2 linked regions of the Actinocatenispora thailandica genome follow. Each later gene encodes a partner of the first gene's protein in a complex. Links are inferred from orthologs where the notes say so. Each region holds a gene or a part of one and is shown on either strand. Other genes may lie near its edges.

Region 1 (11,434 bases):
GTCCACCGAGAGGCTGTACTCGGTGATCCACCCGGTGAAGAACTCGGTCGCCGGATCGGCACCGGCGAGCAGAAACAGCCCGAGACCGAACAGGCCGGCCAACCCGACGTAGAACACGACCCACAGGGCGCATTCACGCAACGAAGGCACATGCGGGCGCCGGCCGACGATTGCCAGATCCGCCACCAGGATCGCAAGCAGCCCCACGATCGTTGCTGCCCAGACCCAGTCATGCACCACCACGGTGTGGCCCCTCCGGTAGAAACGACGATCTACCGGAGGTCTCTTCCACCGTGGCGCGTCGTGCGGCCACAGCCACCGGTCCCGGGGCGCCACGGCCGCAGCCGCAGCGCGCCGTGTTGACGGAACCGGCGCGTCGGGAGTACTCCCCTCCTTACGTCCATTCTCACCCCGGCACCCCGCCGCCGCGAGCCGGGGTGACCCAGTTCGCAACACCTTTTTTGCCCGGACGGCCCGCCGACCCCGAGGCATCCACGGCGCCCCCGCTCGGCATACTGGCCGGCATGGTGCTGGAGGTAGGGCTGATCGACGTCACCACGGGCAGCGAGGACGACTTCGCCACCGCGTACCGCACGGCGCGCGAGCTGTTGACCGACACGCCCGGCTGCCGGTCGGTGCGGATGACCCGCGGAGTGGAGAGCCCGTCCCGGTTCGTGCTGCTCGTCGAGTGGGACTCGGTCGAGGCGCACGAGAAGAACTTCCGCGCCAGCGACCGGTTCGCCCGGTGGCGCGGCCTGATCGGGCCCTACTTCGCACAGCCGCCCCGAGTGGAGCACTTCACCGACCTGGCCTGACCGGCCCCGGGCAGCCACCGCCGGATCGGTCCGCGCGCCGGCGGGCGCACGATCAGGTCGGGCTCATCCGGAACATCGAGCCGACGTCGAACAGGGTGTCGATCCGCTCGCTGAGGCCGGCACGCTCGTCGCCCCAGACCCGCATCAGCACGTCGCCGTCGGAGGCCCGCGCCATCACCACGACCAGCCGAGCCACACCACCCAGGATCGGATGCGTGTACCACGAGCCGGTGGCGTCGTCGGTGTCCTGCAACGCCTGCTCGGCCGCCGACCACTCGGCCGGGTCGAAGCCGCTGCCCGCGTACATGGTGAGCAGCTCCAGCAACGGCCGGACGTTACCGGCCGGTAGCCGGCCGCCGCCGAGCAGCATCATGTCCTCGGCGTCCGGGGGCACTGGCGAACCGGTGTGGCGCCCGACGGTCATCAGCGGTCCACCTCACTTCACGCCGGCGGCGTCCATACCGCGCAGCTCCTTCTTCAACTCCGCTATCTCATCACGGATTCGCGCCGCGAGCTCGAACTGCAACTCCCGGGCCGCCGCGAGCATCTGGTCGTTGAGCTGCTGGATCAGGTCGGCCAGCTCGGCGCGGGCCATCCCGGCGCCGGTCGGCTCGGCCGAACCGGCCCGGGACCGGTTGCGGCTGCGCGCCTCCGGCACCGGCGCCTTGCCCCGCGACTGCTGCCGGCCACCGCCGCCGACCAACGACTCGGCGTCGTCGGCGGCGCGGTAGATGTCGTCGAGGATGTCGCCGATCTTCTTCCGCAGCGGCTGCGGGTCGATGCCGTGCTCGGCGTTGTACGCGACCTGCTTCTCCCGCCGCCGGTCGGTCTCCTCCAGCGCGTGCCGCATCGACGGGGTGATCGCGTCCGCGTACATGATGACCTGGCCGGAGACGTTCCGGGCGGCACGGCCGATGGTCTGGATCAGGCTGGTGCCCGAGCGCAGGAACCCCTCCTTGTCCGCGTCCAGGATCGCCACCAGCGACACCTCCGGCAGGTCGAGCCCCTCCCGCAGCAGGTTGATGCCGACCAGCACGTCGTACTCGCCCTGGCGCAGCTCGCGCAGCAGCTCCACCCGGCGCAGGGTGTCCACCTCCGAATGCAGGTAGCGCACCCGGATGTTGTGCTCCAGCAGGTAGTCGGTGAGGTCCTCGGCCATCTTCTTGGTCAGCGTGGTGACCAGCACCCGCTCGTCTCGCTCGGTGCGCTCGTTGATCTGCGCCATCAGGTCGTCGATCTGCCCCTTGGTGGGCAGCACCACCACCTGCGGGTCGACCAGGCCGGTCGGGCGGATCACCTGCTCGACGAACTCGCCGCCGGAACGCTCCAGCTCCCACGGGCCCGGGGTGGCCGACATGTACACCGTCTGGCCGACCCGTTCGGAGAACTCGTCGAACCGCAGCGGCCGGTTGTCGGCGGCCGACGGCAGCCGGAACCCGTGCTCGATCAGGGTGCGCTTGCGCGACGCGTCGCCCTCGTACATCCCACCGATCTGCGGAACGGTGTTGTGCGACTCGTCGATGATGGTCAGGAAGTCGTCCGGGAAGTAGTCGAGCAGGGTGTGCGGCGGGGTGCCCGGGGCCCGGCCGTCGAAGTGCATCGAGTAGTTCTCGATGCCGGAGCAGAAGCCCACCTGGCGCATCATCTCGATGTCGTACTGGGTGCGCATCCGCAGCCGCTGCGACTCCAGCAGCTTGCCCTGCCGGTCCAACTCGGCCAGCCGCTCACCCAACTCCGTCTCGATGTCGCGGATGGCCCGCTCCATCCGCTCCGGACCGGCCACGTAGTGGCTGGCCGGGAAGATCATCAGATCGTCCGCCTCCCGGATGACCTCACCGGTCAGCGGATGCAGGTAGTACATCTTCTCGACCTCGTCGCCGAAGAACTCGATCCGCACCGCGAGCTCCTCGTACGCCGGGATGATCTCCAGGGTGTCCCCGCGGACCCGGAACGTGCCGCGGGCGAACGCCACGTCGTTGCGGGTGTACTGGTCGTCGACCAGGCGGCGCAGCAGCGCGTCCCGGTCGTACTCGGTGCCGACGGTCAACCGCACCGCCCGCTCGATGTACTCCTGCGGGGTGCCCAGGCCGTAGATCGCCGAGACCGTCGCGACCACCACGGTGTCCGAACGGGTCAGCAGGTTCATCGTCGCGGCGTGCCGCAGCCGGTCGACCTCCTCGTTGATCGAGGAATCCTTCTCGATGTAGGTGTCGGTCTGCGGGATGTACGCCTCGGGCTGGTAGTAGTCGTAGTAGCTGACGAAGTAACCGACCGCGTTGTTCGGCAGCAGCTCGCCCAGCTCCTTCGCCAGCTGCGCGCAGAGCGTCTTGTTCGGCGCGAGCACCAGGGTCGGCCGCTGCAGCCGCTCGATCAGCCAGGCGGCCGTGGCGCTCTTGCCGGTGCCGGTGGCGCCGAGCAGCACCGTGTGCCGCTCCCCCGACTTGATCCGCCGCTCCAGGCCGTCGATCGCGGCGGGCTGGTCGCCAGCGGGCTGGTAGTCGCTGATCACCTGGAAGGCGCCCTCGCGACGGGGGATCTCACGCGTCATGGGTCCCAGGCTACGACGGGCCACCGACAGTTCGCGGCGCCCGACGCGAGCCGGCCGACCGGCCTGGTCGGCTGGGCCGAAACCGGCACGAATCTCGCCGTTCGGCCACTCGGCCGGAACGGGTTGTGTGGTCCACCCCACCGGTCTACCGTTCGTGGCAGCAGGCCGCTTGCGGCACCGACCGGAGAAGACGAGCGAGGCCGATCCACTCACGGTCTCGTACCGCATCTCCGGCGCGGGGGTTGCAGCCCCGGCCACGGCCGGTGAGGCGCGCCCGAGGCAGGTCGGGGGTTGAGTCCGACCGCCCACCGCAAGCGACCTGCCCGGCGAGGCTCCGGTCGCGAGGCCGGGGCCTCGCCGCGCGAGCACCCCCCGGCGCCCACCGCGAACGCGCCGTCCGGCCCGAGTCAGAGCCAGCCGTTGTCGCGGGCGATCCGGGCCGCCTCGGTCCGGTTGCGGGCACCGGTCTTGCCGATCGCGCTGGACAGGTAGTTGCGCACGGTGCCGCCGGACAGCGCCAGCACCGTGGCGATCTCGGCCACCGAGGCGCCGTCGGCACCGGCGGCGAGCACGTCGCGTTCGCGTTCGGTCAGCGGGCTCGGCCCGGCACCGAGAGAGGCGACCGCGAGCGCCGGGTCCAGCACCACCTCGCCGGCGGCGACCCGGCGGATCGCGGCGGCCAGCTCGGCCGGTGGGGAGTCCTTGACCACGAACCCGCGGGCCCCGGCGTCCATCGCCCGGCGCAGGTAGCCGGGCCGGCCGAAGGTGGTCAGGATCAGCGCCCGTACCTCCGGTACCGCGGCGCGCAGCTGCTCGGTCGCCTCGATCCCGGACAGGCCCGGCATCTCGATGTCCAGCAGCGCCACGTCGGGCCGGTGCTCGCGGGCCGCGGCGACCGCGGCCTCGCCGTCGGCCGCCTCGGCCACCACCGTCAGGTCCGGTTCCAGGCCCAGCAGGGCCGACAGCGCGCCGCGTACCAGGTGCTGATCCTCGGCCAGCAGGATCCGGATCATGCGGCTCCGGCGGCGGCCGGGACCCGGTCACCCGGCGCCGCGGCGGGCAGCTCGGCGCGCAGCCGGTACCAGCCGTCGACCCGTTCGGTGCGCACCACGCCGCCGAGCGCGGTGACCCGCTCGCGCAGCCCGGTCAGCCCGTTGCCGTACGGGGAGGTGGCGTCACCGCGCCCGTCGTCGGCGACCTCGACCACGACCGGGTCGGCGGAGCGGACCACGATCCGGACGGTACCGGCGCGGGAGTGCCGGACCACGTTCGTCACACCCTCCCGGACCACCCAGCCCGCCACGTCGGCGAGCCGGCCGGGCACCTCGGCGGCCTCCGGAGCCGACAGCACGCAGCCGATGCCGGCCGCCGCGAGCAGTGCCTGCGCGGTGGACAGCTCCCCGGTCAGCGAGGTGTCCCGGAAGCCCGACACGGTCGCCCGGACCTCCTCCAGCGCCTCCCGGGCGAGCCGGCCGGCCTCCGCGCTCTGCTGCCTGGCCCGCTCCGGATCGGACCCGGCCAGCCGGCCGGCCAGGTCGGACAGCAGCGCCACCGCCGCCAGCCGCTGACCGAGCACGTCGTGCAGGTCCCGGGCGATGCGCAGCCGTTCCTCGCTGACCGCCAGCCGGGCCATCTCGGCGCGGGCCCGGCGCAGCTGCACCATGGTGCGCAGCAACCAGAAGAACATCGAGGTGAACAGCGCCACCGCGGCGACCGACGCGAGGTAACCGATCAGCCCGCTGCCGCGGTCGCCGTACCCGATGGCCACCACCGTGGTCACCACCAGCGTGCCGACCTGGCTGGGGATCCACCATCGCGGCGGCAGTTGCCCGGGCAGGATGGCGACCAGGTAGTACGGGAACGCGTAGCGCCATTGCGACCCGATCGGGATCATCAGCAGCGCGCCGACCGCGACGAGTCCGACCAGTGCGTACGGCGCGGCGAGCCGGAACGGACGGCACATCCCGACGTGGATCAACCGGACGAACAGCACCACGTACGCCGCCAGTCCGACCGCGGCGAACAGCACCATCGACCGGCTCGGCCGCTCGGCGGCGACCGCGACGCAGACCGGGATCAGGTAGCCGAGCCAGCCACAGGTCAGCAGGGTCGCCACCCGGCGGCGGCGCGGCGTCCAGTCGAAGTCGTCCTGCGTCACATCTGACATGGTGCCTCACTCCCTCACCCGCCCGCGGCGCCGGACGCTGCGGACCGGTCGCCGGGCCACGGTCGCCCGGCCAGCACCGCCCGGCGAAGCAACCGGCCCGGTCAGGACGCCTTCCGGAACCGCCAGCCGGCCAGCCCGAGCAGCGCCACCAGCCAGGCCGCGAACCACAGCGCTCCGCCGCCGAACGGCTGATGCCCGTCGAGCACCCGCCAGCTCAGCTCACCGGCCCGGTACGACGGGAGCACCCGGGCGATGTCGGCCAGCCAGTGCGGGAAGACCTGGACCGGCATCCACAGCCCACCGCCGATGGACAGCACGAACAGCAGCGCCACCGACACCCCGCTCGCGACCTCGTCGCGCAGGCTGTACCCGATCGCCACGCCCAGCGCGATGAACGGGACCGTGGCGAGCCACAGCAGCGGTACCAGGGCCAGCCAGGTACCGACCGGCAGCCGTACCCCGTTGACCACGAAGCCGCACGCCATCACCAGCAGGATCACCGGCAGCGTCAGCAGGATGGAGGCACCGAGCTTGATGCCCAGGTAGCCGATCGGCCGCAGCGGGGTCAGCGCGAGCGTCCGGGTCCACCCGCGGGTCCGCTCGGTCGCGATCCGGGCGCTGACCCCCGTCAGCCCGGCGCCCATCGCCCCGTACAGCGCCATCGACACCATGTACTGCGCGGACCAGTCCTGGCCGGCGTCGCCGCGGAAGACCTGGGTGAACAGCAGGTAGAAGCCGACCGGGAAACAGATCGTGTAGGCGAGGAACGGCACGTTGCGCAGCGTCCGCCGGATCTCCATGACCAGGTAACGCCCCATCACGCCACCTCCGCCGGTGCCTCGGGTCGGGTCAGGGCGAGGAACGCGTCGGTCAGCGCGGCCGCCGCGACCTCGAAGTCGCGTGCCTGCGGGTAGCCGGTCACCAGTGCGCGCAGCGTCGCGTCCGAGTCGGTGGTACGCACCAGGACCGCCTCCCCGTGCACCTCGACACCGGCCGCGCCGGGCAGGTCGGACAGCGCCGCCGGGTCGGCGCCGGGCAGCGTGCACCGTACGTTGCGGGCCGCCGCCATCGCCCGGATCCCGGTCGTCGGGCCGTCGGCGACCACCCGGCCGCGATCGATCAGGACGATCCGGTCCGCGGTCTCGTCCGCCTCCTCCAGATAGTGCGTGCTGAACAGCACGGTGCGGCCGGCCGCCGCGATGCCCCGCACCGCGGTCCAGAAGTCGCGCCGGGACCCCACGTCCAACCCCGCGGTCGGCTCGTCCAGTACCAGCAGGCTCGGGTCGCCGAGCAGCGCCAGCGCGAACCGGACCCGCTGGGCCTGCCCGCCGGACAGCCGGTCGGTGCGACGCTTCATCAGGTCCGCGACCCCGGCGGTCTCGGCGACCTGTCCGATCGGCAGCGGATGCGGCTGCAGCGCCGCGATCGCGGTGAGCAGCTCGCCGACCCGGGCACCCGGGATCAGTTCACCGGTCTGCAGCACGGCACCGACCGAACCGGCATCGAGCGCCGCCCGCGGGCTGGCGCCGAACAGTTCGGCCCGGCCGGCGTCCGGCGACCGCAGTCCCAGCATGATGTCGACGGTGGTGGACTTGCCCGCCCCGTTGGGGCCGAGCAGCGCCACCACCTCGCCGGCGCCGATGGTCAGGTCGATGCCGGCCACGGCGGTCACGTCGCCGTACCGCTTGCGGATGCCGCGCAGCGACACGGCATCGGGATTCTTCGCCTCGGTCACCAGTACAGGGTCCCGAGGACCGGAACGCGCCGGTAGTGCCGTTCGAGCAGCGTTCCGCCATGACATTCGTCAGCACCGGGTGCGGCACGTCACCGCATGCAATGCTACCTAGGTAGCTGGGCTCTTGGCGGGACGCCAGTCGGTGTCGCTCACCCAGCGGTCCAGCCGCGGCAGCGCCGCGTCGAACCACGGACCCTTCAGCTCCGCGTACGCGGACGTCGTCGGATCCGAGGCGGACAGCCGACGCTTCAACGCCGCGTAGTCCTCCCGCATCGCCGGCACCGCCCGCAGCCAGTCCCGGAAGGCCAGCGCGTACCGCCAGGCCGGACTCGCCACCGTCCGCACGTGCAGCTGCACCAGCCGACCCGGGTCCGCCGACCCATGGAACCGCTTCACCAGGACGGACTCCGGCGCACCAGCCGGCGGCGGGTCGTCCCACCAGTCCCCGCCGTACCGGGGCAGGCCGATACCGGCCAGCGGCTCCGCCAGCGCGTCCGCCGCGGCCAGATCCGGCACCACCAGCTGCAGATCCAGGATGTCCTTGGCCGGCAGGCCCGGCACCGAGGTCGATCCGACGTGGTCCAGCCGCAGGAACCGGTCGCCCAGCGCGTGCCGGATCCGCCCCGCGATCCGCGCGTACTGCGCCGGCCAGCTCGGGTCCGGAGCGGCGATGTGCAGTTCCTCCGGCCGCCGGACCGGCCGCCGCTGCCGCACGTTGCGTTCGTAGCCCAGCAGTCGCCCGGACCACAGCTCGTCGACCGCGGCGGCGAGCTCCGAGCGGGTACCGGAGTTGTGCACGACCACGTCGGCGGCGGCGCGGCGGCGCTCGTCGCTGGCCTGCGCGGCAACCCTGGCCTGCGCGTCGGCCTCGCTCATCCCCCGCGCGACCAGCCGCTCCCGCCGCAGTGCCGGGTCCGCCTCGACCACCACGACCAGGTGGAAGGTCGGGGTCAGCCCCACTTCCACCAACAGCGGCACGTCGTCGACCACCACCGCGTCGTCCGGCGCGGCGGCCACCAGTTCGTCGGAGCGGGCCCGCACCAGCGGATGCACGATCGCCTCCAGCCGGCCCCGGGCCGCCGGGTCGGCGAACACGATCCGGGCCATCCGAGCCCGGTCCAGCCCCTGCGCGCCGACGATGTCCGGGCCGAACGCGGCCTCCACCGCGGCGAGCCCCGCCGTCCCGGGGGCGACCACCTCGCGGGCCAGCACGTCCGAGTCGACCAGCACCGCGCCGCGCGCCACCAGCAGGCTGGCCACCTCGCTCTTGCCGGCACCGATTCCGCCGGTCAATCCCACTCGAAGCACGGCGCAAGTCTGCCAGCCAGCGCCGTCGTGGCCGGAGCGGGTACGACGACGCCCCGCCGGGCGAACCCGGCGGGGCGTCGTGGTGCTATCCGATCTGGCGGAGTCCGGTCAGGAACCGCCGGCCAGCTTCTCCCGCAGTGCGGCCAGCGCCTCGTCGGTGGCCAGCGTGCCGGCCGGCTCCTGCCCGCCGCCGCTGGCGGCCGGCGCCGACTGGGTCTGCCCGCCGCCGGAGCTGACCGGTGCGCCACCGGCCGGTGCCTCGGCAGCCGCGGCGGCCTCGGCCTCGCGCGACTCGGTGATCTGCTTCATGTGCTGCTCGAACCGGGTGTGCGCCTCGGCGTACTCCCGCTCCCAGGCCTCGCGCTGGCTGTCGTAGCCCTCCAGCCACTCGCCGGTCTCCGGGTCGAAGCCCTCGGGGTACTTGTAGTTGCCCTCGGCGTCGTACTCGGCGGCCATGCCGTACAGCGTGGGGTCGAAGTGCTCCTCGCCGGTGTCGGCGAAGCCCTCGTTGGCCTGCTTGAGCGACAGCGAGATCCGGCGGCGCTCCAGGTCGATGTCGATGACCTTGACCATGACCTCCTTGCCCACGGTCACGACCTGCTCGGGCACCTCGACGTGCCGCTCGGCCAGCTCGGAGATGTGCACCAGGCCCTCGATGCCGTCGTCGACGCGCACGAACGCACCGAACGGAACCAGCTTCGTGACCTTGCCCGGCACGATCTGGCCGATCTGGTGGGTCCGGGCGAACTGACGCCACGGGTCCTCCTGGGTCGCCTTGAGCGACAGCGACACGCGCTCGCGCTCCAGGTCGACGTCCAGCACCTCGACCTCGACCTCCTGGCCGACCTCGACGACCTCGGACGGGTGGTCGATGTGCTTCCAGGACAGCTCGGAGACGTGCACCAGGCCGTCCACGCCGCCCAGGTCGACGAACGCGCCGAAGTTGACGATCGAGGACACGACGCCCTTGCGGACCTGCCCCTTCGCCAGCTTGTTGAGGAACTCGGTGCGCACCTCGGACTGGGTCTGCTCCAGCCAGGCACGGCGGGACAGGACCACGTTGTTGCGGTTCTTGTCCAGCTCGATGATCTTCGCCTCGAGCTCGCGCCCCACGTACGGCTGGAGGTCGCGCACCCGGCGCATCTCCACCAGCGAGGCCGGCAGGAAGCCGCGCAGCCCGATGTCGAGGATCAGGCCGCCCTTGACCACCTCGATGACGGTGCCGCGCACGACGCCGTCCTCGTCCTTGATCTTCTCGATCGTGCCCCAGGCCCGCTCGTACTGAGCGCGCTTCTTGGACAGGATCAGGCGGCCTTCCTTGTCCTCCTTCTGGAGAACCAGGGCCTCGATGTGGTCACCGACGGACACGACCTCGTGTGGATCGACGTCGTGCTTGATCGACAGCTCGCGCGAGGGGATGACGCCCTCGGTCTTGTAGCCGATGTCGAGCAGGACCTCGTCCCGGTCGACCTTGACGACGGTACCTTCGACGATGTCGCCGTCATTGAAATACTTGATCGTCTCGTCGATGGCCGCGAGGAAAGCTTCCTCGGAGCCGAGGTCGTCAACGGCGATCTGGTTGCCGGCGGCCTTGCTGGCCGCGGCGATGTTCGAGGTGGCCTCGACACTGCTCGTCATGTGGGAGAGTGCTCCGTCGGTGGATGATCTTCTCGGTCTGCGCGCGGCGGGATCAGCTCACCCGGGCGGTGGCAGCAGCCGTGGAGAAGATCATGATGACGAGGATCCCCTGTTGTGACCACCGGACCGGCTCCGGATGATGGCGGGTCTGCTCCCTGCTGAGACACGCAGACCCCGAGCGCACCGGCAAGCCTACCGTGCGCCATACCATAAGGTCCAACCCTCCCCCAAACCACGGCGGTACGCCGCGCGTCGGCGCCCGATACCTACCGGTTGGCGGTTTTTGCCGGCTGGGCGCGCCGTCCGGGCTACAGGACGGTGAGGTCCACGGTGGCGGCGAGAGCCGCGTAGCCGGCGTCGCCGGGGTGCAGGTGGTCACCCGAGTCGTACTCGGTGGTGAGCCGGCTCGGATCGGCCGGGTCGCGCAGCGCCGCGTCGGCATCCAGCACCGCGTCGAACACCCCGCTGGTGCGGATCCAGGAGTTGACCGCGACCCGGACCGCGTCACCGGCCGGCGTCCAGGCCCGGGCACCGGCGTAGGGCAGCAGGGTGCTGCCGACCACCCGCACGCCGCGGGCGTGCAGCGTGGCCACCATCGTGCGGTAGCCGGCGATCAGCGCGGCCGCGGTGACCCCGCGGTCGAACTGGATGTCGTTGATGCCCTCCAGCACGATCACCGTGCGCACCCCGAGGCCGGCCGGGACGTCCGTGCCGAGTCGGGTCAGCGCCGACACGCCGGAGTCGGGTGGGCCGTCGCGCACCAGCCGGTTGCCGGCGATACCGGCGTCGAGCACCGCGTGCCGGCGGCCGGGCGGCCGGCCGGCCAGCCGGTCGGCGAGCAGGTCCGGCCAGCGCCGGTTGGCGTCGGTGCTGGAGCCGGTCCCGTCGGTGATCGAGTCACCCCACGCGACCACGGTGCCGGTCGCGTCGGCGGTGCGCACGTCGACCCCGTCCAGCAGGTACCAGTGGGTGGTGGTGTGCCGGAATGGAGCGGCACCGGCGGTGCTGGCGTCCCCACCGGCGAGGTAGTTGGTCTGATGGGCCGACGGGTGGTAGCTGACCGCCACCCGGGCACGGCGCGGCAGGTAGAGGCTGACCAGCAGGTCGCGACCGCCGGTCACGGTCAGCGGCACCGGGTCGGAGGCGACCGCCGCGCCGGCCGGCACCCGTACCGTCCGGACACCGGCGAAGGTGACCTCGCGCAGCAGGGCCGGTGCGGCGGT
Region 2 (11,556 bases), 3.0 Mb from region 1 along the record:
AAACGGTCCGAAAGGGAAACCGGCCCGCGGATTCGTCCGTACCGCGGCCGAGACGCCCCGGTTTGCGGCCGGGGTTCGCCACCGGCCGCGGCGGCTCTTCGGCCGGCACCGGCGGGCAGAAAGAAGGGGCCGGGTGCACCCCTCAGACACCCGGCCCCTATGCACGACGCCCTGCCGCCACCCCTCGACCGACAGGGCATCGGCCGTCTTGCTGCGCCGGTACCGAATCGCTTCGACGCCGACGTTGATCTCAACGACGGTCCGTGATCGAGGTAACGCCCAGTCGCGTTGACTTTTACAGAGAGTTCCCAACGATGGGTACGCGCGGCGGTCGCCAGGGGCCAGACCCCAGGCGACGGACGGCGAATCGCTCAGACCCGCGCCGGTACGTTCTGGGTGACCCAGTCGACGATCGCCTGCGTGCTGGCGCCCGGGGTGAAGATCTTGGCGACGCCGATGCGCTCCAGTTCGGGCAGGTCGGCGTCCGGGATGATGCCGCCACCGAAGACCACGATGTCGCTCGCGTCGCGTTCGGCGAGCAGCTCCACCAGCTTGGCGAACAGCGTCATGTGCGCGCCGGAGAGTACGGAGAGGCCGATCGCGTCGGCGTCCTCCTGCAGCGCCGTCGCGACGATCTGCTCCGGGGTCTGGTGCAGGCCGGTGTACACGACCTCCATGCCGGCGTCCCGCAGCGCGCGGGCCACCACCTTGGCGCCACGATCGTGCCCGTCCAGCCCAGGCTTGGCGACCACGACCCGGATCCGTCCACTCATCGTCCGTCCCTCCGCTGCGACCTGAACGAATCCTAAGCCGTCGGCGCAGGAACCGCGCCCGCCGGCAGCCGCGGGTACGACGCGAGCGGCACCGGGCGCGGTTTCCCCAGGCCACGGTGCCCCGTACGGGGAGGCGAGCGGCACAGTGTGACGCTTCCCGCACCGGATGAACCGCCCCAATCGCGATGTATCGATCCTCGCATCGAGGCCGGTAGCCGGTGCGGCACGCAAACGCGGACACTCCGCGCTGCCCTCGATGCCTACCGTGATCGCCGCGCCGGTGCTGGTTGTCGGCGCGGCGACTCGCGGCGACACCCCCGCCGCCGCGGACGACCCTGGAGGACCGAACGTTGGCGCTGCTGCCGAGGAGGTTCCGCACCACCGGCCGACACCACCTGCCGGCCCGGCGCGGCCGGCGCACCCTGACCGTCGCCGCCATCCTGACCATGACGGCGGCGTTGGGCGCCGGCGCCGCCTACGCGGCCACCGACCAGCCGGCCGGCCCGTCCGCCGAGCCGCGGGCCTCGACCGCGCGGGCCACCGCGGACCGGCAACAGGCCGCCTCGCAGCGGGCCTCGCGCGGCAAGGCCCGTACCGCGTCGCCGGCGCCCGGCGCGTCCCGCTCGGCGTCCCCGTCCGCGTCCGGATCGGCGTCCGCGTCGCCGCGCCCGTCCCGGAGCACGTCGGCGAAACCGAAGGCGAAACCGGTCGAGTGGGTACTGCCGGTGCACGGCTACACGGTCACCTCGCAGTTCGGCGCCCGGTGGGGCACCAACCATCCCGGCATCGACCTCGCCGTCGCCACCGGCACGCCGGTGTACGCGGCGCACTCCGGCACCGTCACGCTGGCCGGCGCGGACGGCGGGTACGGCAACGGTGTCGAGATCGACGACGGCGCTGGGCTGTCCACTGTGTACGGTCACAACTCGTCGGTGACGGTGTCCGCCGGGCAGCACGTCACGCGGGGCCAGCTGATCGCGTACTCCGGGTCGACGGGCGACTCGACCGGCCCGCACGTGCACTTCGAGCTGCGCCGCAACGGCGTCGCCTTCGACCCGGTGCCCTACCTGCGGGCCCGCGGGCTCGATCTGCTCGCCGGCGGCTGACCCCGGCGTTGCCGCCGCCACGCCCGAATCCGGGCGGCGCGGGCGGCTCCGGGCGGCGCCGCACCCGGAGCCGCGCGGCGCGGCGGGATCCGGGTGTGGTGGCGACGCGACCTCGGCCGGTCAGCCCGGCACGTGCAGCTCCCGCACCAGATCGCCCGGCAGGCCGTGGGTGTCGTGCAGGTAGTGCAGGTCGCCGTCGGTCAGCGGCCGACCCCGGTACCGGCCCAGCACCCGCCGGCCGCGCCGGACCAGGTCCCCGAACCGGCGCTGCTCGTCCCGCAACACCTGGCGTACCGGGGTATCCAGCGGCAGCCGGAAGTGCCGCAGGGTTCCGGTGACCAGCTCGTCCGGCAACTCGGACAGCGAGCGTGAGTCGTCATCGCGCCACAGCGTGGTCAAGACCCGGCGGATCAGCCGGCGCGGCACGTACCCCCGGCCGGTGTTGCCGGGCCGCACACCGTCACCGAGCAGGACCACGGTGGAGCGCAGGTGGTCGCAGACCATCCGCAGCAACTGCTCGTCCAGCTGCCACCGCTCGCCGAGCAGCCGGCGCCACGGCCGGAACCGGTCGGTGTCGTACACGCTGCGGCCGCCCTGGACCAGCGCCACCAACCGATCCAGGCCCATCCCGGTGTCCACCACGCGGCGGGGCAGCGGTTCCAGCCGGCCGTCGCCGAGCCGCCGGTACCGCATCTCGACGTGGTTCCACAGCTCGACCCAGCGCGGGTCGCTGTGGGGTGTGCCCGTCGGCGGCCCGTCGCCGCTCCACACGTGGATCTCCGAGTCGGTACCGCACGGGCCGGTGGGGCCGAGCGACCACCAGTTCTCGTCGCTGGGCTCGACCGGCAGCCCGATCTCACCCCAGGTACGCAGCGACTCGGTGTCCGGCCTGACCTCGCCGTTGCCGCCGAACACCGTGACGTGCAAGCGATCCGGGCGCAGCCCGAAGCCGTCGGTGAGCAGCCGGTACCCCAGCGCAGGCTCTGCGGGTGCGAGTAGTCGCCGAACGACCAGCTGCCGAGCATCTCGAACAGGGTCAGATGCCAGTCGTCACCGACCTCGTCGAGATCCTTGGTACGCAGACATCGTTGGACGTTGGTCAACCGGCTGCCGAGCGGATGCTCACCGCGGTCGAGATGGCGCACCATCGGATGCACGCCGGAGGTGGTGAACAGCACCGGGTCTCCCGGTGGTGGGAGCAGCGAGCCGCCGGGCAGCGGCTGGTGCCCGCGTTCCCGGTAGAAGTCGAGGAACCTGCCCAGCACCTGCTCGGTGTCGGGACCGGGAAACGTTGTGCTGTCCCGGATCGGGGTGTCCTCGTTGGTGTGCCGGGGCTCCCGGTCGAGGGTCGGCTTGGTGTCCATTGTGGACTCCCATCGGTGCGCGGATGGCGCGACCGGACACCGTCGACGACACGGGATCCCACGGCTCACTGGCCTGCGGGAGACACGAATCCGGCGACCGTGTCCGGTCGCCGGATGACATGCAGGATCAGGCGGCGGCCGGCGAGCTGGCAGCTCGCGCGGCCGCGGCGGAATGCACCACGAAGCCCTGCATGCGTTCAGGATAGCCGGCGCGGCCGGGAGCGCCAGCGTGATATCGGTCCCGAAACCGCCGCCGGAGCGCCGCACGTCACCGCGGCACGAGTCCTGCGTCAGCACGTCCACCCGTCAACGCGTCCACCTATCAGCGCGTCCGCTCGTCAGCGCGTCAGCCCGTCAGCACGTCAGCGGCCGGACGGCACCGGTGCGGCGTCGACGCCGCACGACGCCAGCCAGCGCGCCAGCTGGTCGCGGTCGGCCACCGCCGCCCGGAGCCCGACATGGCCGTCCGGCCGTACCGCGACCATGCCGGGCCCCGGCACCCCGGGCAGCCGGCACACGGTCACGAACCGGCCGGCGGCGGCCGCCACGCCCGGGTCGGCGTCCCGATGCAGCAGCACGTGCATGCCCGGACCGGCCAACAGCTCGTGCAGCCGCACCCACCGGCCCTCGCACCGCACGGTGGCGTCCGGCAGCCGGTCACCCGCGCGCGGCGCACCGCGGCGCCCGGCCCCATCCACCGACAGCGGGCTGTCCCGGTAGTCGACGCGCAGCTGGGACAGCACCCGCACGGCCGCCGCGACCAGCCGCCGACGCCGCAGCAGCACCGGAAGTACCGGCGCCAGGAGCGGGCCGCCGACCGCCCGCAGGGTCGCCGGTAGCCGGTTCGTCGACGCCTCGGCCCAGAACGCCGCCCGGGTCAGCGCCAGGCGGTCCCGGGCCACCGGCCGCCGCTCCCGGTCGTACGAGTCCAGCAGCGCCGGGCCCGCCCCGGCGGCGAAGGCGAGCTTCCAGCCCAGATTGGCCGCGTCCTGGATGCCGGCGTTCATGCCCTGCCCGGTGGCGGGCGAGTACGCGTGCGCGGCATCCCCGGCCAGGAACAACCGGCCCCGCCGGAACCGGCTCGCCACGCGATGCTGCAACGGCACCCGGGCCGACCAGCCCACCCCGCGCAGCCGGTCGGCCAGCCCCGCTTCGGCGAGCAGGGCCCGCACCGCGCCGTCCGGTACCGGCGGGCCGGGCTGCCCGAACGGCGACCGGGGCCCCGCCGCGACCCGGGTCGCGAGCAGCCGCCAGGTGGCCAGCTCGCCCAGCCGGAACAGCAGCACCAGGCCGTCGCGGCCGGCCACCGCCAGGTGATCCGGGACGTCCAGCTCGAGATCCAGGTCGGCCAGGACCACCTCCTCGCGGTACGCCGCGCCGGGCCAACCGATGCCGGCCAGGCTCCGGACCGTACTGGCCGGGCCGTCACAGCCAGCCAGGTAGCCGCACGCCGCCCGGGTCGCCCCGGACGCCCCGGTCGCCCCGGTCGCCCCGGTCGCCCCGGTCGCCGACCGCAGCGTCACGTCCACCCCGTCACCGCGATCCACCGCGTCGACCAGCTCGGTGCCCCAGCGCACCGGCACCCCCCGCTCCGCCAGCGCGGCGGCGAGTACCCGCTCCACGTCGGACTGCCGGAGCAGCGTCAGGTGCGGGTATCCGGTGTCCGGCAGGTCCAGGTCGGCGAGCCCGACCGTGGTCACCCGGTGACCGAGACGCAGCCGTACCCGCGGCGCGGTGTCCCCGAGCGCCACCAGGGCATCGGACACCCCGAGCGGGCGGAGCACCTCCAGCGTGCGCGGATGCACGATCAGCGCCCGGGACGGGCGGAACGGCTCCGGCCGGCGGTCCACCACCCGGACCCGGGCACCGTGGTCGTACGCCTGCAACGCCATCGTGAGGCCGGTCGGCCCGGCACCGACCACGAGCACGTCGGCGTCGCTCACGAGGTACCCACCAGGCGCCACCAGGCCGTGCCGTCGACGCTGCCGAGCCGGACCAGCAGCGCCGGGTCGGCCATCGCCTCGTCGCGGCGCACCCCGGGAATCACCTCGTACCGGATCGAGCCGGGCACGCTGATCAGCTGCAGCACCCGCCACAGCGAGCGTGCGTACGACTCGGCGCGCTGCCAACCGTCCCAGTCGTACACGCCGCGGTAGTCACCGCGTTCGTCGGCGGCGAGCCACAGCTTCCCGACGAAGCCCGGATAGCCGACGAACAGCGGCGTGTTCAGCACGCTCACGGCACGGAACAGCGCATGCCAGCGGCCCCGCAGCAGTCGCACCCGGAACGCCACCACCAGCGTGCACGGCCCGTCGCCGGTCGCGCCGGCCAGCCGCGTCTCCCGGTACACCCGGGCCGAGGTGCCGTTCGCGAACCGGATGCGGCGGCCGACGGCGTCGGCCGGCTGCCGGATCCGACCACGAACCAGCAACCCCGCGCTGACCAGCAAGCAGCGGGCCGTGGCGCCGATCGCGGTGTGCCACCGCACCGGGGACTGCTCGTTCATCGTCGACCACCCCGAACCCACCATGGCACCGGCGGCAGGCGGCCCGCAGAGACGAACGGCCCAGCGGCGAGGGGCGGCTCGACACGGCCGGGTTCAGAGCTTCTGGATCGGGGCGTGCCGCAGCACGATCCACATCGTCTGGTCGCCGAAATCGATCTGCGCCTGGGCCCGCGGCCCGGACCCCTGCACCGCCACCACCCGGCCGAGGCCGTGCCGGTCGTGGTTGACCCGGTCGCCCGGCGACAGCGACGGCACCTGCCGCATCTCGCTGGCCGCGCCGACCAGCTTCGGATCCAGCCCCAGCTTGCCGGCCAGCGCCTGGCTCTTCGGGCCGTTGGTCAGCGCGCTGCTCGGCCCGCGGTACTGCGCGGACTCGCCCCGGCCGACCCCACCACGGGTCCAGCTGGTGTACGCGTCGGCGGTGCGCTTCCAGTCGATCAGCTCGCTGGGCAGCTCCGGCACGAACCGGGACTCCGGGTTGTACTGCGGCTGCCCCCACGCCGAGCGGGTCACCGCCCGGGAGATGTACAGCCGCTGCCGGGCCCGGGTGATCCCGACGTAGGCGAGGCGGCGCTCCTCCTCCAGCTCGCGCTTGTCGCCCATGGAGCGCATGTGCGGGAAGACGCCGTCCTCCATCCCGGTCAGGAACACCACCGGGAACTCCAGCCCCTTCGCGGTGTGCAGCGTCATCATGGTGACCACGCCGGACTGTTCGCCGTCGTCGTCGGGGATCTCGTCCGCGTCGGCGACCAGCGCCACCTGTTCCAGGAACCCGGCCAGCGACGGGGTCTCCTCGATCTCGGGGTCGGGGCCGGCGTCCTCGTCGGCGTCACCGGCCGCGGCGGCCCGCTGGATCCGCTCGGTGTACTCCCGGGCGACGCTGACCAGCTCCTGCAGGTTCTCCACCCGGCCGGCGTCCTGCGGGTCGTCGCTCTCCTCCAGCTCGGCCAGGTAACCGGACCGGGCGAGCACCGCCTCCAGCACGTCCTCCGGCGGCTCGGTCGCGGCCATCTGCCGCACCTCGGCCATGATGGTGGTGAAGTCGCCGATGCCCTTCACCGCGCGCGAGGAGATACCGACCGCCTCGCCGGCCCGTTCCAGTGCGGCGCCGAACGAGATGTTCTCCTTGCTGGCCAGCGCGTCCACGCAGGCCTCGGCCCGCTCCCCGATGCCCCGGCGCGGTGTGTTCAGGATCCGCCGGACGCTGACCACGTCGTCCGGGTTGGCGATCGCGCGCAGGTAGGCGAGCGCGTCCCGGACCTCCTTGCGCTCGTAGAACCGAACCCCACCGACGACCTTGTAGGGCACGCCGAAGCGGATGAAGATGTCCTCGAAGACCCGGGACTGCGCGTTGGTGCGGTAGAAGACGGCCACGTCGGCCGGCTTGTACCCCTCGTCGTCGACCAGCCGGTCGATCTCCTTGGCCACCCAGTCGGCCTCGTCGTGCTCGTTGTCCGCGACGTAACCGACGATCTTCTCGCCGGGGCCGGAGTCGGACCAGAGGTTCTTGGGCTTGCGCTCGCTGTTGCGCTCGATGACGCGGTTGGCGGCGTTGAGGATCGTCTGGGTGGAGCGGTAGTTCTGCTCCAGCAGGATGGTCTCGGCGTCCGGGAAGTCGCGCTCGAACTCCATGATGTTGCGGATCGTCGCACCACGGAACGCGTAGATCGACTGGTCCGCGTCGCCGACCACGCACAGCTCGGCCGGCCCGAGCGGCGCCCCGTCGGCCAGCAGCTCCGGCGCGGACGCGGCCACGTCGTCGAGGTCCGACGGCGCCTCGGGGCTGCGCCCCACCAGCTCCTTGATCAGCACGTACTGGGCGTGGTTGGTGTCCTGGTACTCGTCCACCAGGATGTGCCGGAACCGGCGGTGGTAGTGCTCCGCGACGTCCGGGAACGTCTGCAGCAGCCGCACCGTGGTCATGATCAGGTCGTCGAAGTCGAGCGCGTGCGCCTGCCGCAGCCGCTGCTGGTACGACGAGTAGGCCTCGGCGAGCGCCCGCTCGGCCGGGCCGGACGCCCGGGCCGTGAACGTCGACTCGTCGACCAGCTCGTTCTTCAGGTTCGACACCTGGGCGGCGAGCGACCGGGCCGGGTAGCGCTTCGGGTCGAGATCGAGCTCGCGGGCCACCAACTGCATCAACCGGCGCGAGTCGTCCGCGTCGTAGATGGAGAACGTCGACTTCAGCCCGGCGTGCTCGTGCTCGGCGCGCAGGATGCGCACGCAGGCAGAGTGGAAGGTGGACACCCACATCCGCCGGCCGCGCGGCCCGACGAGGCCGGCGACCCGCTCGCGCATCTCGCCGGCCGCCTTGTTGGTGAACGTGATCGCCATGATCTGACCGGGCGTCACGTCCCGCGCGGCGAGCAGGTAGGCGATCCGGTGGGTCAGCACCCGGGTCTTGCCGGAACCGGCACCGGCCACGATCAGCAGCGGCGAACCGGCGTGCACGACCGCCGCGCGCTGCTGCGCGTTGAGCCCGCGCAGCAACTCGTCGGGGTCGGAACCGGGCGGCCGACGGGCCGACGAAGCGGGCTGGACCGGTGGGATCTCGAAGAGTGCGTGCATCGCGACCGAGTCTATGCCGGGGCACCGACACCAGTCGCGGCACGACCACCCGACACCGGGCACGGCCCGGCCGCCGCCGACCGGTACCCGGCGAGACCGCAGCCCGGCGTCCAGCGAGACCGCGGACCGGTGACCCGCGAGACCGCGGACCGGTGAGACCGCGGGCCGGTGACCGGCGAGACCGGGTGACGCCGCCGACCGGTACGAGGAGGGCACGGCCGGCGCGTTCCCGCACCGTGACATTTACCCGCCAGTCGGACACCTACCGTACTGGCAGGAAAGTTTACTAACGTCGCGTCAGCGCGGCGCCGCGCACGCACCTCTCCCGGCCCTCCGCACCACCCCGCGGATCGGGCCCTGCTACCCCCACGCAGGGAGGAACACGTGAAGAGAACGCTCGCCGCGGTCGGCGCAGCGGTCCTCGTCGCCGGCGGGATCACCGCCGGCATCGCGGCCACCGCCTCGGCCAAACCCTCGGTACCGACGAGATCGGCGGCCATCGCCCGCGCCGACCACTCGCTCGCCGCGCACCACGCCGCGATCCACGCCTCGACGGCCGACGCCTTCGCCGTCCGCCGGGTCGTCACCGACCCCACCGGCGCGACCCACGTCCGCTACACCCGCACGTACCACGGGCTGCCCGTCTACGGCGGTGACTTCGTGGTGCACAACGCGCCCGGTGGCAGCTATGCCGGCGTCGACGTGGCGCAGCACGCCACCATCGACGTGTCCACCACCGCGAAGATCAAGGCCGCCGCGGCGGCGCGGACCGCCCGGGCCGACCACGACGGGAAGGTCACCTCGGTCTCCGACCCGGACCTGGTCGTGGACGCCACCCGGAGCCGGCCGGAGCTGGCGTACGACGTGGTGGTGCGCGGTTTCCAGGCGGACAAGCAGACGCCGAGCCGGGAGCACGTGCTGGTGGACGCGAACACCGGCCGGACGATCCGGTCCTGGGAGGAGGTGGAGACGGTCACCGGCACCGGCCACGGCCTGTACGTCGGCACCGTCGACATCGACACCACCCAGTCCGGCAGCGGTTACCAGCTGCAGGATCCGGCGCACGGCAACGGCTACACCTGCGACATGCACGGGTCGGAGAGCGGCAGCTGCTCGATCTTCACCGACTCGGACAACGACTGGGGCAACGGCAGCAACTCCGACCGGGCGAGCGCCGCGGTGGACGCGCACTTCGGCGCCGCCAAGACGTTCGACTTCTACAAGCAGACCTACGGCCGGAACGGCATCTTCGGCGACGGGCAGGGCGTGCCGTCGAAGGTGCACTACGGCAACGGGTACGTGAACGCGTTCTGGGACGGCTCGTCGATGACCTACGGCGACGGCCAGAACAACCAGTACCCGCTGATCGCGCTGGACGTGGCCGGCCACGAGATGTCGCACGGCGTGTCACAGGCGCTGGCCGACCTGGGCTACTCCGGTGACGTCGGCGGCATCAACGAGGCCAACAGCGACATCTTCGGCACCATGGTCGAGTTCTACGCCAACAGCCCCGGCGACCCGGGCGACTACACCATCGGCGAGATGATCTCGGGCAACTTCGGCGGCCGGCCACTGCGCTACATGTACCACCCGTCGCTGGACGGTTCGTCGTTCGACTGCTGGTCCTCCGCGGTACCCCAGTCCGACCCGCACTACTCCTCCGGCGTCGGCAACCACCTGTTCTTCCTGCTCGCCGAAGGCAGCGGCAACACCTCCTACGGCAACAGCCCGACCTGCAACAACTCCACCGTCACCGGCATCGGGCGGGACAAGGCCGCCAACATCTGGTACCACGCCCTGGACGCCTACATGGTCTCCACCGAGACCTACGCACAGGCCCGCCAGGACACCCTCAAGGCCGCAACCGACCTGTACGGCCAGTGCAGCGCCGAATACCAGGCCACCCAGTCCGCCTGGTCGGCGGTCAGCGTGACCGGCAACGACCAGCCGTGCGGTGGCACCCCGACGGCCTCGCCGACGGACACCTCGTCACCCACCCCGCCGCCCGGTCAGGGCTGCGGTGGCGTGCCGGCGTGGGATGCCAGCACCGGCTACGAGCCGGACGACGAGGTCTCGTACGACGGCAGCCTCTGGAAGGCGACCTGGTGGTCGACCGGCGCGGCGCCGGGCGAGGCGGGTTCCTGGGCGGTCTGGGAGAAGGTGGGCGACTGCTGATTCCGCGGCACGACTTCACTCGCGAAACCCCCTGAGTGCGATGGCCCCGGCAGTACCGCCGGGGCCATCGCCATGCGCGGTGACTGTGGGTCGTACGACCGGCCGGTTCGGTGGTTGTTGTGGGTAATTCTGCCTAATTATGGCCATCAATCTTAAAAGGCAATTAAGAGTGCCTTTACTCCGGTCCAAATGTCCTGTTATACCGCCTTCCGTGACAACAGTCACGCACCCCTCAAAGTCTGGGAGGCTCAGGGTGAGAAAGACCCTCGCCGCCGCGGGCGCCGCGGTACTCGTCGCCGGAGGTATCGGCGCCGGGCTGGCCGCGTCTGCACAGGCAGGACCGTCGATCCCCAGCCGGGCGCAGGCCATCAGCACGGCCAACGGCGCGCTGACCGCACACCGCAGCGCGATCCACGCGTCCAGCTCCGACACCTTCAAGGTCCGCCGGGTCGTCACCGACCCCACCGGCGCGACCCACGTCCGCTACACCCGCACGTACCACGGGATGCCGGTGTACGGCGGCGACTTCGTGGTGCACAACGCGCCCGGCGGCTCGTACGCCGGGGTGACCGTCGCGCAGCACCGCACCATCGCCGTCGGGACCAGCGCGAAGGTCGGTGCGGCCACCGCTGCGAAGACCTCCCGCGCCGACCACCAGGGCAAGGTCACCGGAGTCGGCGACCCCAGGCTCGTGGTGGACGCGACCGCCGGCACGCCGGTACTCGCGTACGAGACGATCGTGACCGGCTTCCAGGCGGACGGCCAGACCCCCAGCAAGCAGCACGTGCTGGTCGACGCCGACACCGGCAGGACCATCCGCTCCTGGGACGAGGTCGAGAACGTCGCCGGTACCGGGCAGGGCCTGTTCGTCGGCACCGTCGACCTGGACACCACCCAGGCCAGCGGCGGCTACGAGATGGTCGACCCGTCGCACGGTGACGGCTACACCTGCGACCTGAACAACAGCACGAGCGGCACCTGCACCACGCTGACCGACTCGGACAACAAGTGGGGCAACGGCAGCAACTCCGACCGCGCCACCGCCGGCGTCGACGTGGCGTACG

What was found.
Region 2: the proteins of uvrB (region 1) and pcrA are in contact, whole or in part, in a crystal structure (PDB 7EGT), measured with the Thermus thermophilus proteins. The link is inferred for Actinocatenispora thailandica from one-to-one orthologs. Residues at the interface, in WP_096411307.1 of Thermus thermophilus: Glu23, Leu25, Arg26, Asp27, Gly28, Glu29, Arg30, Phe31, Arg55, Glu326, Asp327, Phe328, Glu379, Ser382, Gln383, His398, Gly400, Arg401; in WP_096412145.1 of Thermus thermophilus: His654, Arg656, Phe657, Gln666, Asp668, Glu669, Lys680, Arg681, Leu682, Ser683, Lys685, Tyr686, Ala687.

The regions. Positions count from the first base shown.
Region 1 is NZ_AP023355.1:2,827,427-2,838,860, reverse strand. What follows is about bases 808-3,730. They hold uvrB (excinuclease ABC subunit UvrB), read right to left. Parts: upstream 3,364-3,730; coding sequence 1,252-3,363; downstream 808-1,251. Other genes in these bases: Athai_RS12600 (hypothetical protein), read right to left, coding at 868-1,239; Athai_RS12605 (antibiotic biosynthesis monooxygenase family protein), read left to right, coding at 808-815. Also shown: Athai_RS12610 (TerC family protein), read right to left, coding at 1-243; more of Athai_RS12605, read left to right, coding at 525-807; Athai_RS12590 (response regulator transcription factor), read right to left, coding at 3,771-4,376; Athai_RS12585 (sensor histidine kinase), read right to left, coding at 4,373-5,530; Athai_RS12580 (ABC transporter permease), read right to left, coding at 5,632-6,348; Athai_RS12575 (ABC transporter ATP-binding protein), read right to left, coding at 6,348-7,265; coaE (dephospho-CoA kinase), read right to left, coding at 7,374-8,573; rpsA (30S ribosomal protein S1), read right to left, coding at 8,682-10,211; Athai_RS12560 (SGNH/GDSL hydrolase family protein), read right to left, coding at 10,520-11,434. UniProt on the Escherichia coli protein: The UvrABC repair system catalyzes the recognition and processing of DNA lesions. A damage recognition complex composed of 2 UvrA and 2 UvrB subunits scans DNA for abnormalities.
Region 2 is NZ_AP023355.1:5,794,703-5,806,258, forward strand. What follows is about bases 5,581-8,625. They hold pcrA (DNA helicase PcrA), read right to left. Parts: upstream 8,318-8,625; coding sequence 5,843-8,317; downstream 5,581-5,842. Other genes in these bases: Athai_RS25870 (hypothetical protein), read right to left, coding at 5,581-5,749. In the rest of the region: Athai_RS25850 (coenzyme B12-dependent isobutyryl CoA mutase small subunit), read right to left, coding at 372-773; Athai_RS25855 (M23 family metallopeptidase), read left to right, coding at 1,124-1,879; Athai_RS34910 (alanine--tRNA ligase-related protein), read right to left, coding at 2,000-2,794; Athai_RS25865 (FAD-dependent monooxygenase), read right to left, coding at 3,606-5,186; more of Athai_RS25870, read right to left, coding at 5,183-5,580; Athai_RS25880 (M4 family metallopeptidase), read left to right, coding at 8,702-10,492; Athai_RS25885 (M4 family metallopeptidase), read left to right, coding at 10,746-11,556. UniProt on the Escherichia coli protein: A helicase with DNA-dependent ATPase activity. Unwinds DNA duplexes with 3'-5' polarity. Translocates on single-stranded DNA with 3'-5' polarity. Initiates unwinding more efficiently from a nicked substrate than double-stranded DNA.